2 linked regions of the Rhodospirillum rubrum ATCC 11170 genome follow. The protein of the gene in region 1 binds, or shares a complex with, the protein of each later gene. Links are inferred from orthologs where the notes say so. Each region holds a gene or a part of one and is shown on either strand. Other genes may lie near its edges.

What was found. Proteins that work in one complex are often made in the same cells at the same time.
Region 2: the proteins of trxA (region 1) and trxB are in contact, whole or in part, in a crystal structure (PDB 1F6M), measured with the Escherichia coli proteins. The link is inferred for Rhodospirillum rubrum ATCC 11170 from one-to-one orthologs.

The regions. Positions count from the first base shown.
Region 1 is NC_007643.1:3,950,446-3,957,575, forward strand. The notes cover bases 1-2,853. They hold trxA (thioredoxin TrxA), read right to left. Parts: upstream 1,658-2,853; coding sequence 1,343-1,657; downstream 1-1,342. Other genes in these bases: RRU_RS17735 (methyltransferase), read right to left, coding at 1-1,171; addA (double-strand break repair helicase AddA), read right to left, coding at 1,827-2,853. Also shown: more of addA, read right to left, coding at 2,854-5,390; double-strand break repair protein AddB, read right to left, coding at 5,387-7,130. UniProt on the Escherichia coli protein: Participates in various redox reactions through the reversible oxidation of its active center dithiol to a disulfide and catalyzes dithiol-disulfide exchange reactions.
Region 2 is NC_007643.1:3,337,955-3,345,073, reverse strand. What follows is about bases 2,640-5,481. They hold trxB (thioredoxin-disulfide reductase), read right to left. Parts: upstream 4,612-5,481; coding sequence 3,667-4,611; downstream 2,640-3,666. Other genes in these bases: RRU_RS14945 (peroxiredoxin), read right to left, coding at 4,747-5,361; RRU_RS14955 (LysR family transcriptional regulator), read right to left, coding at 2,640-3,535. Also shown: RRU_RS14970 (hypothetical protein), read right to left, coding at 1-585; RRU_RS14965 (HIT domain-containing protein), read right to left, coding at 582-1,022; RRU_RS14960 (DMT family transporter), read left to right, coding at 1,342-2,268; more of RRU_RS14955, read right to left, coding at 2,621-2,639; RRU_RS14940 (Lrp/AsnC family transcriptional regulator), read left to right, coding at 5,606-6,100; RRU_RS14935 (metal ABC transporter substrate-binding protein), read left to right, coding at 6,199-7,119.

The DNA.
Region 1 (7,130 bases):
GGCGGGCCAGCCCGCCGGCGGTCAGCAGGCGCAGGCCGTCGCGGATCAGCCCGGGCGGCACGCCTTCCAGGGCGGCGCTGGCGCAGAGCTCGCCAACCGGTCGCGGGCCAAGATCCAGGGCGGCAAGCAAGCTTTCAAACAGCGCCCCGCGAAACGACAGGGAAACCGCGCCGAAGCTCACTTCGGGGTTAGCTTGTCCCGGAGCGGCGGCCGGACCAAGGATGCGGCCGTCGTCGAAGGCTGTCAGGGCCGCGCCGTCGCTCGGCGCCGCACCCTTGATGTAAAGGTCGCGGCGGTGATCCTCGTTGCGGATGAAATCGCGGGTGGCCTCGACCTCGGCCCGGCTGGTGGCGGCGCGCAGCCTGGGTCGCAAGGCGGCCGGAACCGCCAGATCGATCAGATTGAGGAAGGCTTCGGCCCGCCCGGCGAAGGTCAGCCCCTGGGCGGCCATCTCGGCGTTGACCTGGGCGAAGTGCAAGGGCCGCAGGGTGCCGCCGAAGAACCGCCCGGCCAGGGCCTGGGGGCCGCGTTCGATCAGAGCGTCGAGGCGGGGGCCAAGGGCGGGATTGTCGCGGAAGAAATCGATGCCAGCGGCGCGCATCGCGCCCAGCCAGTCGATCGCCGCCCGCGCCCGCGCCACGGGATTGGCCGCTTGCCCGGCGGTGACGCTGAAAAGCAGGTCGCGCAAGGGCACCAGGGCGGCGGCGCCGGGCAGGGCGTCATAGGTGGCCAGCACGATGCCCCCGGGCTTGAGCAAGGTGCCCAGACGCGACAACAAGGCCTGACGCTCCTGGCCATCAAGCCAGCACAGAACATTGCCCAGAACCGCGAAATCCAGCGGCGGCAGGTCGAGGTCGTGGGGCTTGGTGTAATCGGCTTGCAGAAACGTCAGATTATCGAGGAAGGCGGCCTTGGCCAGCGCGCGCCCGGCGGCCAGGGCTTGGCCATCGGCATCGATGGCGAAGAAGCGGCCCTGCGGGTTGGCGGCGGCTAGGATGCTGGCGGTGATGCCCAAGCCGCAGCCGAAATCGGCCCAGGTGAACCCGTCGTCCAGGGGGCGCGGGGCGAAGCCGCAGAAGACCGCCGCGCCATTGAGGGCCGCCGGTCCGCGATCGGGCTGGAAATCGGCCAGGGCGGCGGCGGCCGGCGACAGCGGCGCGATCTCGTGCATGACAGCCTCTCCGCTTCGTCTTTCCGCAGTCGCGATCAAGGCTCCCCAAGAAGGGAAGGCTTCTCCGACGTCATTCGATCCCGTGGACGGGAGCCCGTCAAGGCGGGCTTTGCCCAAACGAAAACGGCCCTTCGCAAAGGGCCGTTCGTCAGGCGGGGAGGACGCCAAACCTCAGACCGAGGCTTCGACCCACTCAAACAGCTTGGTCTTGGGCAGGGCGCCGATCTTGGTCGCGGCGACTTGACCGTCCTTGAAGATCATCAGCGTCGGAATGCCGCGCACGCCGTATTTCGACGGGGTTTGCGGGTTTTCATCGATGTTGATCTTGGCCACGGTCACTTTGTCGCCAAGCGCGGTGGCCAGCTCTTCGAGAGCCGGGGCGATCTGGCGGCAGGGGCCGCACCATTCCGCCCAGAAGTCCACCAGCACGGGACCATCGGCCTTCAGGACATCCTCTTCGAAAGAGGCGTCGGAAACCTGCTTCATGATCACTATCCTTTGATATCGCGGCGAGGAGACCAAGGGGAAAGGGTCGCCCGGCCGGTTCTCCGAGCCAAATGTAGGGGCGCCTGAGCGGCCCCGTCAAGACGACGGCGTTAACCATTTTGGCGAAAACCCGGATGCTGCGCCGCACCCATCCCGCTTTCGGCCAGCCTTACCAACCCAGTTTCCGGGCTTCCTCGGCCAAACGCTCGGCGGGAATCTCCATGGCGAAGGGGCCATCGGTCCACAACAGCACACAACGCGCCACGCGGCTTGGGAAGACCTGGGCGAGCAGGGCGCGGTAGGCCGCCATCTGGCGGATATAGGCGATGTCGACCAGATCCACCGCGCGCGGCGGCGGGCGGTTGGTCTTGTAATCGACGATCAGAACCTCGTCGTCGGTCACCGCCAGCCGGTCGACCTGACCGCTGACCACGTGATTTCCCACCAGCCCGACCAGCGGCACCTCGGCCCGCGAGCCCGGGGCGAAGACGGCGCGAAAGGCCGGGTCATCGAGCACCGCCAGAACCTCGGCGCTCAAAGCCCCGATTTCCTCGGCCTCCAGGGCCCAGGCCGGGCGCGACAGCCAACGCCGCGCCGCCGGGCCGCGGTCCTCGTCGGGCAGTTCGGGCAGAAGCTGCAGCAGCTTGTGGATCAGCCGGCCGCGCAGGAATCGCCTGGGATCGCCCCGGCCATCCAGGGGCGAGCGCGCCGCGCCCTCGTCGCCGACATGGGAGGGGGCGAGGGGGCGGCTGGGAGTCGGTTCGAGCGGCGGCGGCAGGGCGGCCCAGGCGGCCGGGGCTTCGCCCTCCTCGTCGGCGGGGGCCGCGGAGTCGGAGGGGGACGGCGATCCTTCCTGGGGGCAGGTCAGGCGCAGAACCTCGGTGTCCTTAAGGGCGCCGGTCGCGTCCAGCAAGGGCACCTCGACCGTCTGGGCCGAGGCGGCGAGGGCATCGTGGATCAGGGCGTACCAGCAATCCTCGGCCGGGCGCTTCAGGGTCTCCCAGCCGCAGATGTAAAGCCGGTCGGCCGCCCGGGTCATCGCCACATAGAGCAGCCGGCGGTATTCGCGGTCGCGCTCGACCTTGAGGGCGTCGATCATCGCCTCGATGGCGGCGCCGCGATCGGCCTTGCTTGGGCACCAGAACGGCAGGGCGTCGGCGACGCCCTTGTCGGCGGTCCACAGCAACAGATCATTGCCCGTGGGTTTGGCCAGGGTGTCGGGCAGGAAGACCACCGGCGCCTGCAGACCCTTGGAGCCGTGAACGGTCATGATCCGCACCGCGTCAAGGGCGCCCTGGTCAAGGTCGCGCTTGATCTCGACGGTGCCCTTTTCCAGCCACGACAAAAAACCCTGCAGGGCGGGCGGACCGACGCGTTCATGGGCGAGGGTCAGGGCGAGGAATTCGTCGATCGGGTCCTCGGCCTCCGGGCCAAGGCGGCCGAGCAGCAGCCGCCGACCGTTGAGCGGACCATCCAGGACATGGGCGTAGAATTCATGGGGGGCGAGACGGCCGGCGCGGTCGCGCAGCGGCTCGATGATTTCCATCGCCTTGCCATAGGCGTTCTCGGCCCCGGCATGGGGGCGCAGGCGGTCCCAGAGGCGTTCGTCGCGGCCACGGTCGCGGGCGAGGGTGAACAGCGCGTCTTCGTCCAGGCCGATCAGCGGCCCCTTGAGCACGCTGGCCAGGGTCAGATCGTCCTCGGGCAGCAGCAGCGCCTTGCCAAGGGCGATCAGATCCATGACCGCGAGCTGATCGGTCAGGGTCATGCGATCGACGCCGGCCACCTCGACCTTGGCGCTTTTAAGGGCGCTGACCAACTCCTCTTCAAAGCCGCCGCGCCGGCGCACCAGCACCAGGATATCACCGGGACGAATCGGCCGGCCCTGGCTTTCCAGCAGTTCGCCGCCGCTCGTCATCGTTTTGATGCGCTGGGCGACGCGCTTGGCCAGCCGGGCGCGGGCGGATTCAAGGCCGATGCGTTCGACCGGCGGCTTCCAGGGATCGCCGACGACCCGGGGGGCCGGTTCCATCGCCGGCCAAAGCTCGACCAGTCCGCCGGCGTCCTTGCGGAAGGCGTGGTGGGTGATGTCCTCGGCCACACCGCTGTCGGCGTCGTCCTGGGCCACGCCGTCGCGGGCCGGTTGGCGGGCGAACACGGCGTTGACGGCCTCGAGCACGGCGCGGGTCGAGCGGAAGGAGATATTAAGCGGCACCTCGGCGAAGTGGCCGCCGATGTCGCTCACCGCGTCGTGAAAATGCCGGCGCATATCCTCGAAGGCCTTGGGATCGGCGCCTTGGAAGCCATAGATCGACTGCTTGCGGTCGCCGACGGCGAAAACCGTGCGCGGGCGCGTGCCATCCCAGCGGGCGCTGTCGGTGAAGAACTCGCCGGCCAGGGCGCTGGCGATCGCCCATTGGTCGGGGCTGGTGTCCTGGGCCTCGTCGACCAGCAGATGGTCAAGGCCGCCGTCGAGCTTGAACAGCACCCAGGCCGCCGCGCCATCGCCGGCCAGCAGGCGGCGGGCCGCCAGGATCAGATCCTCGTAATCCATCCGCCCCAGGGCCCGCTTGCGCCGCTGGTAATCCTTCAGCATCGCCCCGACCAAAGTTAGCAAGGCCTCGCTGGCCTGGGCGGTGGTGGCGGCGCGCAGGCGCTCGCGCAGGGTCCAGATGCGCTGTTGCTCGGCCTCCAGACTCTCAAGGGTCCCGGGATGGGCCTTTTCCACCGGCTTGGTGCACAGTGTCTTGACCGGTTTTTCGTCGGTTTTGGTCAAAAAGGCGCCGATATAGGTCCAAAACAGCCCTTCTCGGATCGCCGGATCGGTTTCGCTGACAAAAGCGGCGATGCGCAGGCCGCGTTCCTGATCGGTCTTGCCGCCCGCGATCAGGGCGGCGGCGGCGGCGCGTAACGACGGCCCATCGAAAGCGCCCTCGGCGCAGCCGTCGGCCAGAACGGTTTCGGGGGTATCGTCGGCCGCCAGCCCCAGGCTATCGCGAATCGCCTTGCCCAAGGCTTCGGCGCCGCCAAAATGGTCGAGCGCGGCCAGCAGCCGGCCGCGCTGCCCGCCCAGGGCCGCCATCACCTCGTCGAAGCGGCTTTCCGACAGATGGCCGGTGACCACCGCCAGGGCGGCGGCCAGGGCCGGATCGCCGCCCTCGCCGTCCTCGGCTTGGCGCGCCGCCCGCAGCACGGCGTCGCGGGCGCTTTGGTGCAGGGCCTGGGCCTCGCGGTCGTCGAGCACCTCGAAATGCGGCGCCACCCCGGCTTCCAGCGGGAAACGGCGCAGCAGGGTTTGGCAAAAGCCATGGATGGTCTGGATGCGCAAGCCGCCCGGGCAATCCAGCACCTGGGCGAACAGCCGCCGCGCCCGGCCGCTTAGGGCTTCGATGGCCTCTTCGCCCTCGGGCAGGCTCCCCAGCAGACTGGCAAGGCGGCCGCGCAAGGCCTCTTCGGGCAGGGTGGCCCAGCCGGCGAGCACGGCCGACACCCGGTTGGCCATTTCCGCCGCCGCCGCCTTGGTGAAGGTCAGGCACAGCAGGCGCTGCGGCGGGGTACCGGCCAGCAGCAGGCGCAGCACGCGATCGGTCAGCACCTTGGTCTTGCCCGTGCCCGCGCTCGCCGCCACCCAGGCCGAAGCCAGGGGATCGGCGGCGCGGCGCTGTGGCTTGGCCGGATCGAGGGGATCGGCCTCGGCGAGGAGGGGGGCGGGCTCCGACGGCGGGCGGGTCATTCGGCGTCGCCTTTCTCGGCCCATTCCTTGACCCGGGCCAGATGCTGATAGGGATTGAAGCGCGGGGCGTGGTCGGGATGGGGGCGGGCGAAATAGGGGGTGTCGGGATTATCAAAGGCGGTGATCAGATCGCTCAAGCCCTTATGGGCCGCTTCGGCCACCCCCTCGGGATCATCGGCGGCCTGGCGTATCTCGCCGCCCAGGCGATCGCCGCGCAGCTTCCAGAAGCCAAGATCGCTGACCGGCTTGCCGGCAATGCCAGGAAAGCAGCCTCGCGAGGCGAGAAGCGCTTCCAGGGGCAACTGCGGCGACAACCCCGACTCGACTTCCTTTTTCGAGGGCAGCATGCCGGTTTTATAGTCGATCACCGCCAGGGTGCCATCGCGGCGCAGATCGATGCGATCGGCCTTGGCGGTCAGGATGAAGGGGCCGGCCGGACCGGTCAGGGTCATTTCGGCGCGGCGTTCGGCGAAGACCTCAAGGATCTCGGGGCGGCGTTCGATCTCACGCTCGGCGATCCAATGCGCGATGCGCAGGAAGCGCGGCCACCAGAAGGCGCGCACGCCCGGCCGCGTCATATGCGGGGCGAAACGCAGGGTTCCCAGGCGAATGATCTCGGCCTCGGGGTCGCCGGGCAGGTCCTTGGGATAAAGGCCGACGAAATCCTCAAGGGCGCCGTGGACCAGGGTGCCGTAATCGGACACCCCGGGGTCGGCCTCCAGGGGATCAAGCTCGCTCAGCCCCAGGATGAACTGGGCATAGAGGGCGTAAGGGTCGCGCATCCAGGTTTCGATGCGGGTGACCGACAGCCGGCGCGGCCGGTCGGCCAGCGGCGGGCGCGGCTCGGGGGCGGGGCAGGGTTTGCGTTCACCCTGGGGCTGTTCCAGGCTGCGGGCCAGGGCGAGCAGGCGGTCGCCGCGCTGGCGGGCCTTCGCCCACTCCTTGTCCAATCCGGTGGCGCCGATCACCGCGTCAAGGCGGGTCAGCCAGCGCGAAGGCACGGTCGGCGTGCCCTCGACGCGCAGGGCCCGGGTGATCGCCACCTCGGGGGCGCAGAGCGCCTGGGAAACGTCGTGGGCGGCTAAGCCGATGCGGCGCTCGGGCTGGGGCAGGCCGATCTGATCGAGCATCGGCCGGCTCATCCACGGGCCGGTATCGACGGCGGCCGGCCAACCGCCCTCGTTCAGCCCGCCCAGGATCAGCAGATCGGCGCGCTGCAAGCGGGCTTCCAGCGGTCCCCACAGGAACAGCCGCGAATGAAGATCGCGCTTGGGCCGCACCGCCCGCCCGTCCATCAGGGCATCAAGCAGGGCCGGGTAGTGGCGGGGCGCGATGGCGCCCAGCGAGGGGGCGGCTTCGGTCAGATCGGCGCCAAGCAGGGCGGCGGCCTCGCCATCGTCACCAGCCCACAGCCGGGTGGCGCCGGGCTTTTCCACGCCACCCTCGCGGGCCTCGGCCAGCCCTTCGCAAAAGCGCATATGGGCATCGATGAGCGCGGCGACGTCGACCGGCTCGTCGCTGTCCATCAGGGTGCAGAACGGCCCGGCCAAAGCTTCAAGCCGCTCCAGCCAACCGCCAAGGTGGCGCTCCATGTCCGGATCATCGGCGGCCTTGATCGCCTGAGCGAGCCCAGCCACCCCGGGGTCGGGACGCGGGCCGCGCAGGACCTCGCGGTCGAGCAGGCGCAGGCGGGCGCGAAAGACCACCGGATCCTCGCCGCCAGCCGCCAAGGGATGCTGA
Region 2 (7,119 bases), 610 kb from region 1 along the record:
GAAATCATTGTCAGGCGCGGTGTAGATCAGAATATGGGCGACCGGTATATCGGTGCGGGCGATCGCCACCACCCAGCTTCGCATCGGCTCGCGCGCTCCCATGAAGCGGATGACCGCCTGTTCGCCATCGGCGCCCGGGCCATCGTTGACATAGTGGAAGGGCGCTTGGCGCAGGCGCTCGTGATTGACGGTGCGCGCCTCGATCGCCCGCAGGGTTTCGGTCACCAGCACCGCCGTTCCGGCCACCGGGTCGTCGGGTGCCGGGTTCTGCTGATTGGTCAGCGTCAGCGCCGTGTACCAATCGGCCCCGCCCTTCGCCCCGCCGAGGACCACGGTATGACCATCGACGGCGGTGAGCGACCATTGGGCGGGATAGCGCAAGCTGACGCCCATGCCCTTGGGCGTGGCGTCGCTGACCGCTCCATCATGGTCGCCGCTTTCGCCGCCGCCCTGGTCCTCGGTCGCGGCGGGGGCGCCGGGTTTGAGGCCGGGAGGCGAGGGGGCGGCGCTGGCCTGGGCGATCATCCCCAGGCCGATCAGGCCGGCCAGCCCGCCGAGGACGGCGCGGCGCAGGCGACCGATCATCGGGTCTGGCCTTCTTCGACGATCCCTTGGCCCGGCGCGATCAATTGGGCACGCAGGCCGGAGAGGAACTCGGCCAGTTCGGCCTGATCGTAGCGTTGCCGTTCGCCCACGCCCCAGACCGGCCCGGGCCAAGCGCCGTCGTCGGGGCGGCGGGCGATGATGTGGATGTGAAGTTGGGACACCTGATTGCCCAGGGCGCCGATGTTGATCTTATGGGCGCCGCTCAGGGTCTTCAAGGTGGCGGCGGCATGGGCGACCTCGCGCCACATCTTGTCCTGGTCCTCGGCCGGCAAATCGAAGATCTCGACCAGTCCGGGGCGATCGGGGATCAGCACCAGCCAGGGAAAGCGCACGTCGTCCATCAGACGCACCTGGGACAGCGGCCATTGGGTCACCGGGTGGGTGTCCGCGGCCAAGCGCGGGTCCAAATCGATCATGGCGAAGATCCTTCGTGAACCCTCCGAAGGCCGCGCGGACCGCCGGGGGAGGAAATGATGCGAACCAACGGGCGCGATGGCCGGGCGTTGCCAGCGCCGGGTCGGCTCGTTAGGGTGCGCCGCAGCGTGAACTCCGCAGGAAACGATAGTCTTCCCGCCGGGGCAAGCAAGAGCGTACCGCGCGTCCAGCGCAAAACCATACCGCGCTTCCAGCGCGCCGTCTGTTCCGCGCTTCCAGCGCACTGTCCGTCCTGCGCTTCCAGCGCACTGTCCGTCCTGCGCTTCGAGCGCAAGCGCTATAAGGGGAAGGGTTCGCCTCATGGCAAGCATGCCATCGCTGCGCGACCGGGTGTTTTCGGCCTACGGTCTGCTTATTCTGCCCCAGTTCCTGTGGGCGACCAACGCCATCGTCGGCAAGATCGCCGCCCAGCACGCCATTCCGCCGGTGGCCCTGGCCTTTTGGCGCTGGGTTCTGGCCTTTGCTTTTCTGCTGCCCTTCGCCTGGAGCGCCCTGGTCGCCGACCGCGCCAAGCTGCGCGCCCATTGGCCGATGGTGCTGGTGCTCGGCGCCCTCAGCGCCGGGGCCTATAACGCCTTGATGTATGCGGCGCTGGCCACCTCGACGGCGATCAACGTCACCCTGGTCGCCTCGGCGATGCCGGTGGTGATGGCCCTGCTCGCCCGGGTTTGGCTGGGCGAGCGGTTGAACGGCCGCCAGGGGCTGGGGATCGTCATTTCCGCCCTGGGGGTGGTTGTGGTGGTGGCGCGGGGCGATATCACGGTTTTGCTGTCCCTGGCGCTCAATCGCGGCGATCTTTTGATGCTGCTGGCGATGGCCAGCTGGTCGGTCTATTCGGTGCTGCTGCGCCGCCATCCCCTGGGGCTGAAGCCGGTTTCCCTGCTGGCCGGGCAAATCGGCGCCGGCGTCCTCGTGCTGGTGCCGATCTATGCCTGGGAAAGGGCGGGCGGGGCGGTTCTGCCGCTTGATCTGACCACCGCCTGGGTGCTGCCCTATACGGCGATTTTCCCGGCGATCTTCGCCTTTTACTTCTGGAACCGCGGCGTCGCCGCCGTCGGGCCGTCGATCGCCGGGGTCTATACCAATCTCATGCCGATCCTCACCGCCCTGCTCGCCGTCTGGCTGCTTGGCGAGGAGTTCGCTTGGTACCATATGGCCGGCCTGGCCCTGATCCTGGGCGGCATCGCCTTCGTCACCGGCCTGCCGCGCCGAAGGGCGGGGGCGTAACCCGGTCCGCCGCTGGCCAAAAAGAAACCCCCGGAGCAAGTCCGGGGGTAAAGTCGGAACAGGGAGGTTTCACGTCTGGGAGACGTAGGACACCGAAAAAGCGGCGCCCTGGGTGCCGGGTCGCCCCGGCAAAATGGCGGCACAAGGGAGGAGAGCCACCAAATCTCATCGCTCTGGATCCGGTCAATACCGTGTCATCAAGCGGTGACCCAATGTTTAAACGGTAGTTCCCATAGTAACCATGGGGTTTTGGGCAAGCAGGCCATGCGGTCGGCGCATGGCTATGGCCCTTTTCCCGCAGCCCTGGGAAAAGTGTTCAAAATCAGTCTTTTGATCGGGTGGTTCGCGGGGGTCAGGCCAGACCGGAACTGCCCAGTTCCTTGATCAGAAAATCGCGGAAGACCGCGACCCGCTTGCTGTGGCGCAATTCCTCGGCATAGACAAAGAAGATCTGCATCTCGGGGCCGTGTTCCTCGGGGAGGATCTTGACCAGAGTCGACGCCTCGCTCGAGAAGTAATCGGGCAGGGCGGCGATGCCCAGGCCGCTTTCGACGGCGCGGAACATCCCATAGATGTTGTTGACCTTAAGGATCGGCTTGCGCGCCCGCCCCTCGCGGGTGCCCGCCGTCAGCAGCCAGCTCATATTGGCGACCGGCGGCTTGAACTCCTCGCCATAGACGACAAGGGCGTGATCGTCGAGATCCTCCACCCGCCGGGGCGTGCCGTGCTTCTTCAGGTAATCGGGCGAGGCGAAGACATGATAGGGCATGCTGAAAAGCTGGCGCTGGATCAGGTCGGGCTGGCGCGGCGGCATGAAGCGCAGGGCCACGTCGGCCTGACGCATCGCCAGATCCAGCTCGGTATCATTGAGCGCCAAGGTGACATCGATATCGGGATAGCGGTCCATGAAGCGCTTGATGCGCGGCGTCAACCAGATGGCACCAAAGGACAAGGTGGTGGTGATGGTCAGCGGCCCTTCCGGCCGCTCCTTGGTCTCGCCCAGCTTGGCCTCGACGGTGGCGAGCTTGCCAAAGACATCGTGAACCGTATCAAACAGCAACTCGCCCTGTTCGGTCAGGATCAGACCCCGGGCGTGGCGATGGAACAGCGCCACCTTGAGGCTTTCCTCCAGGGCGCTGATTTGACGGCTGACCGCCGATTGACTGAGATTGAGGGCTTCCCCGGCGTGGGTGAAACTGCCCGCTTCCGCCACCGAGTGGAAGACGCGCAGCTTATCCCAATCCATATTGCCCGGCCGTTGCGCCATGCCCCGTTTTCCGCTCGCCGCTTTGGCCGATCCGGGGCTCCCTCCCCAAACCACGCCGGTCCATCCCTGTCAGCAGGCCAAACCGCCAAAAGGGCGTGGAACGCCCCTTCGCGGTCGGCTTGCCGGTCTTGTCATTCCTGCGTCAAAGCCAGGAAGTGATCCGCTTCAATGGCGGCCATGCATCCCGTTCCGGCCGCTGTCACGGCCTGTCGGAAGATATGGTCCTGAACATCGCCGGCGGCGAAAACCCCGGGCACGTTCGTTGCCGTGCTGTCGGGCGCCGTAATCAGATAACCGTTGTCATCGCAGTCAAGCTGGCCGGCGAACAGCGCGGTATTGGGCGTGTGGCCGATGGCGATGAACACCCCGTCGCAGGAAAGCTCCGACAGCGCGCCGGTTTGCGTATCGCGCAGGCGCACCCCGGTGACCCCGGGGGGATCGCCGCCGCCCAGGATCTCCTCGACCGTGCTGTTCCAGACGACGCCGACCTTGGGGTTCTTGAACAGGCGGTCCTGCATGATCCGTTCGGCGCGCAGGCTGTCGCGGCGGTGGATCAGCGTGACCTTGCTGGCGTGATTGGTCAGATAAAGCGCTTCCTCGACCGCCGTATTGCCGCCGCCGACGACGACGACCTCCTTGCCGCGGAAGAAGAAGCCGTCACAGGTGGCGCAGGCCGAGACGCCCAGCCCCGACCAACGCTTTTCGCTTTGCAGTCCGAGCCAGCGGGCCGAGGCGCCGGTGGCTACGACCACCGTGTCGGCGATATAGGTGTCGCCCGAATCACCCTGGCACACGAAGGGGCGCTTGGACAGATCGGCGCTGATGATCAGATCATCGATCATCTCGGTGCCGACGGCGCGGGCTTGGGCCTGCATCTGCTCCATCAGCCAGGGGCCGGAAATCGCCTCGGCGAAGCCCGGGTAATTCTCGACGTCGCTGGTGATGGTCAACTGACCGCCGGGCTGCAGGCCGGCGACCAGGATCGGTGCCAGATTGGCGCGGGCGGCATAGATGGCGGCGGTGCATCCGGCGGCGCCGGAACCCAGAATCAGGACTTTAGTGCGATGTTCGGCCATTGGTCTTCCGGGGCTGTCGGAAAAGACGGAGAGGAGTATAAAGGATAGAGGGCCCGTCCGCCGGGGTAAAGCAAAAGCGGTAACCGCGCCCGGGTACCGCGCCCGGGGCGGAAGGGGCCTTACCGCGTCCCGGTCCTAAAGGCGCTCGGCGTTGGCCGAAAGATAGGCCGCGACCCCCTCGGGGCTGGCGGTCATCCCCGGATCGCCGGTCTTCCAGCCGGCGGGGCAGACTTGGCCATGGGCGTCGTGAAAGCGCAGGGCGTCGATCATGCGCAGGGTTTCATCGACATTGCGGCCCAAAGGCAGGTCATTGACCGTTTGATGGCGGACGATGCCGCCGCGATCGACCAGGAAGCTGGCGCGCAAGGCGACGCCGGTTTCCAGCAGCACCCCGAACGAGCGGGCGATCGCCTTGCTGATGTCGGCCACCATCGGAAAGCCGATCGGGCCCAGGCCGCCCTCGGCGATCGGCGTCTTCTTCCAGGCGAGATGGCTGTATTGGGAATCGACCGAAATCGCCACCACCTTGGCCTCCTTGGCGGCGAAGGCGGGCAGGCGGTGGTCGTGGGCGAGGATTTCCGAGGGACAGACGAAGGTGAAATCCAGCGGATAGAAGAAAATCAGGCCATAAAACCCCGCCAGATAGTCCTTCAAACAGAAATCTTCGACAATGGAATTGTCCGCCAGCACCGCCGGGGCGGTGAAATCAGGGACCGGCCGGCCGGTCAGGGTACCAACACTTTCGGTCATCGCGGATAAATCCCTGGATTTTGGCGATGGGGCTCCATAAAAAGCGCCCCGATACGAGCCACCCCCGCCCACAGGGGCTTCCACCCGTGCAGCGCGCTTTGTATGTCGGGTAGCAGACCTTAAGCCGCAAGGGGGGTGGTCGCGGCCGTGGGGCAAGGGGTATTCTCGTTGCGCGGTCCGGGTGATTACGTGTAATTTCCTTTCTCGTATCGACCGACACCGATAGCTTGAAGGCAGGGTTTTCATGGCGACACAGCGCGTTAAGCTGGACCGCATCGACCGCAGGATTCTCAACGATCTCCAGAGCGACGGCCGGATGACCAACGTCGATCTGGCCAAGCGGGCGGGCATCTCGGCGCCCCCGTGTTTGCGCCGCGTTCGCGCGCTCGAGGAGGCCGGGTTCATCCGGGGCTATCACGCCGATCTCGACGCGGTGTCGCTGGGCTATAATGTGACGGTTTTCGCCCATGTCGGCCTGAATAGTCAGGCCGAATCCGATCTGCGCGCCTTCGAGGATCTGGTGGCGAGCTGGCCCGAGGTGCGCGAATGCCACATGCTGGCCGGCGAGACCGATTTCCTGCTGAAGGTGGTGGCGCGCGACTGGGATGATTACCAGCGCTTCCTGACCTCGCGTCTGACCCCGGCGCCCAATGTCGGCCATGTGAAATCCGCCCTGGCCATTCGCACCGGCAAGCTGCAACCCGGCGTTCCCGTTGCCGAGACCGATCCCGACGACTAAGTTTTCTCGCCGGCCCCGCGTCGGCGAAGCCAAAAATGGACGCTGGCGGAACGGGGAACGGTCCTTATCTTCTGTGTAAATCCATGCGGGAGGGGGCGATGACGACGGGCAAAGGCAATAACGGCGGGGCGTGGACACGGCGCGCGGTCCTGGGGACGGCGGCCGGCGTGGTCGCCGCCCTCGGCTTGGGCGCGGGTCGGGCGCGGGCCGCCCGGCGGCTGAAGGTGGTGACCACCTTCACCATCATCGCCGATATGGCGCGCAATGTGGCCGGGGAAGCCGCCGATGTGGTGTCGATCACCAAGCCCGGCGCCGAAATCCACACCTATCAGCCGACCCCGGGCGACCTTATGCGGGCGCGCGGCGCTGATCTGGTGCTGTGGAACGGCCTGAATCTGGAATTGTGGTTCGAACAGTTCTTTGAAAACCTGGGGGACGTCCCCGGTGTCGTGGTGTCGCAAAAGGTGGTCCCGATCGGCATCGGCGAGGGCCCCTATGAGGGCAAACCCAACCCCCATGCCTGGATGTCGCCGACGGCCGCCCTGCTCTATGTCGATACCATCGCCGAGGCCCTGGCGACCCACGACCCGCAAAACGCCGCGCTCTATCGCGACAATGCCGCAAGCTACAAGCGGCGCATCGAGGAGACGGTGGCGCCCTTGCGGATCGCCCTTGCCGCCCTGCCCGAGGAGCGGCGCTGGCTGGTGACCAGCGAGGGGGCCTTCAGCTACCTCGCCCGGGATTTTTCGTTGCGCGAGCTTTATCTGTGGCCGATCAACGCCGACCAGCAGGGCCGCCCCCAGCAGGTGCGCAAGGTGGTCGACGCCATGCGCGCCCAGGCCATTCCCGCCATCTTTTCCGAAAGCACCATTTCTTCGGCCCCGGCCGAACAGGTGGCCCGGGAAACCGGGGCGCGCTATGGCGGCGTCTTGTATGTCGATTCCCTGAGCGGGCCCGAGGGGCCGGTTCCCAGCTATCTTGATCTGCTGCGCGTCACCATCGAAACCATCCTTCACGGG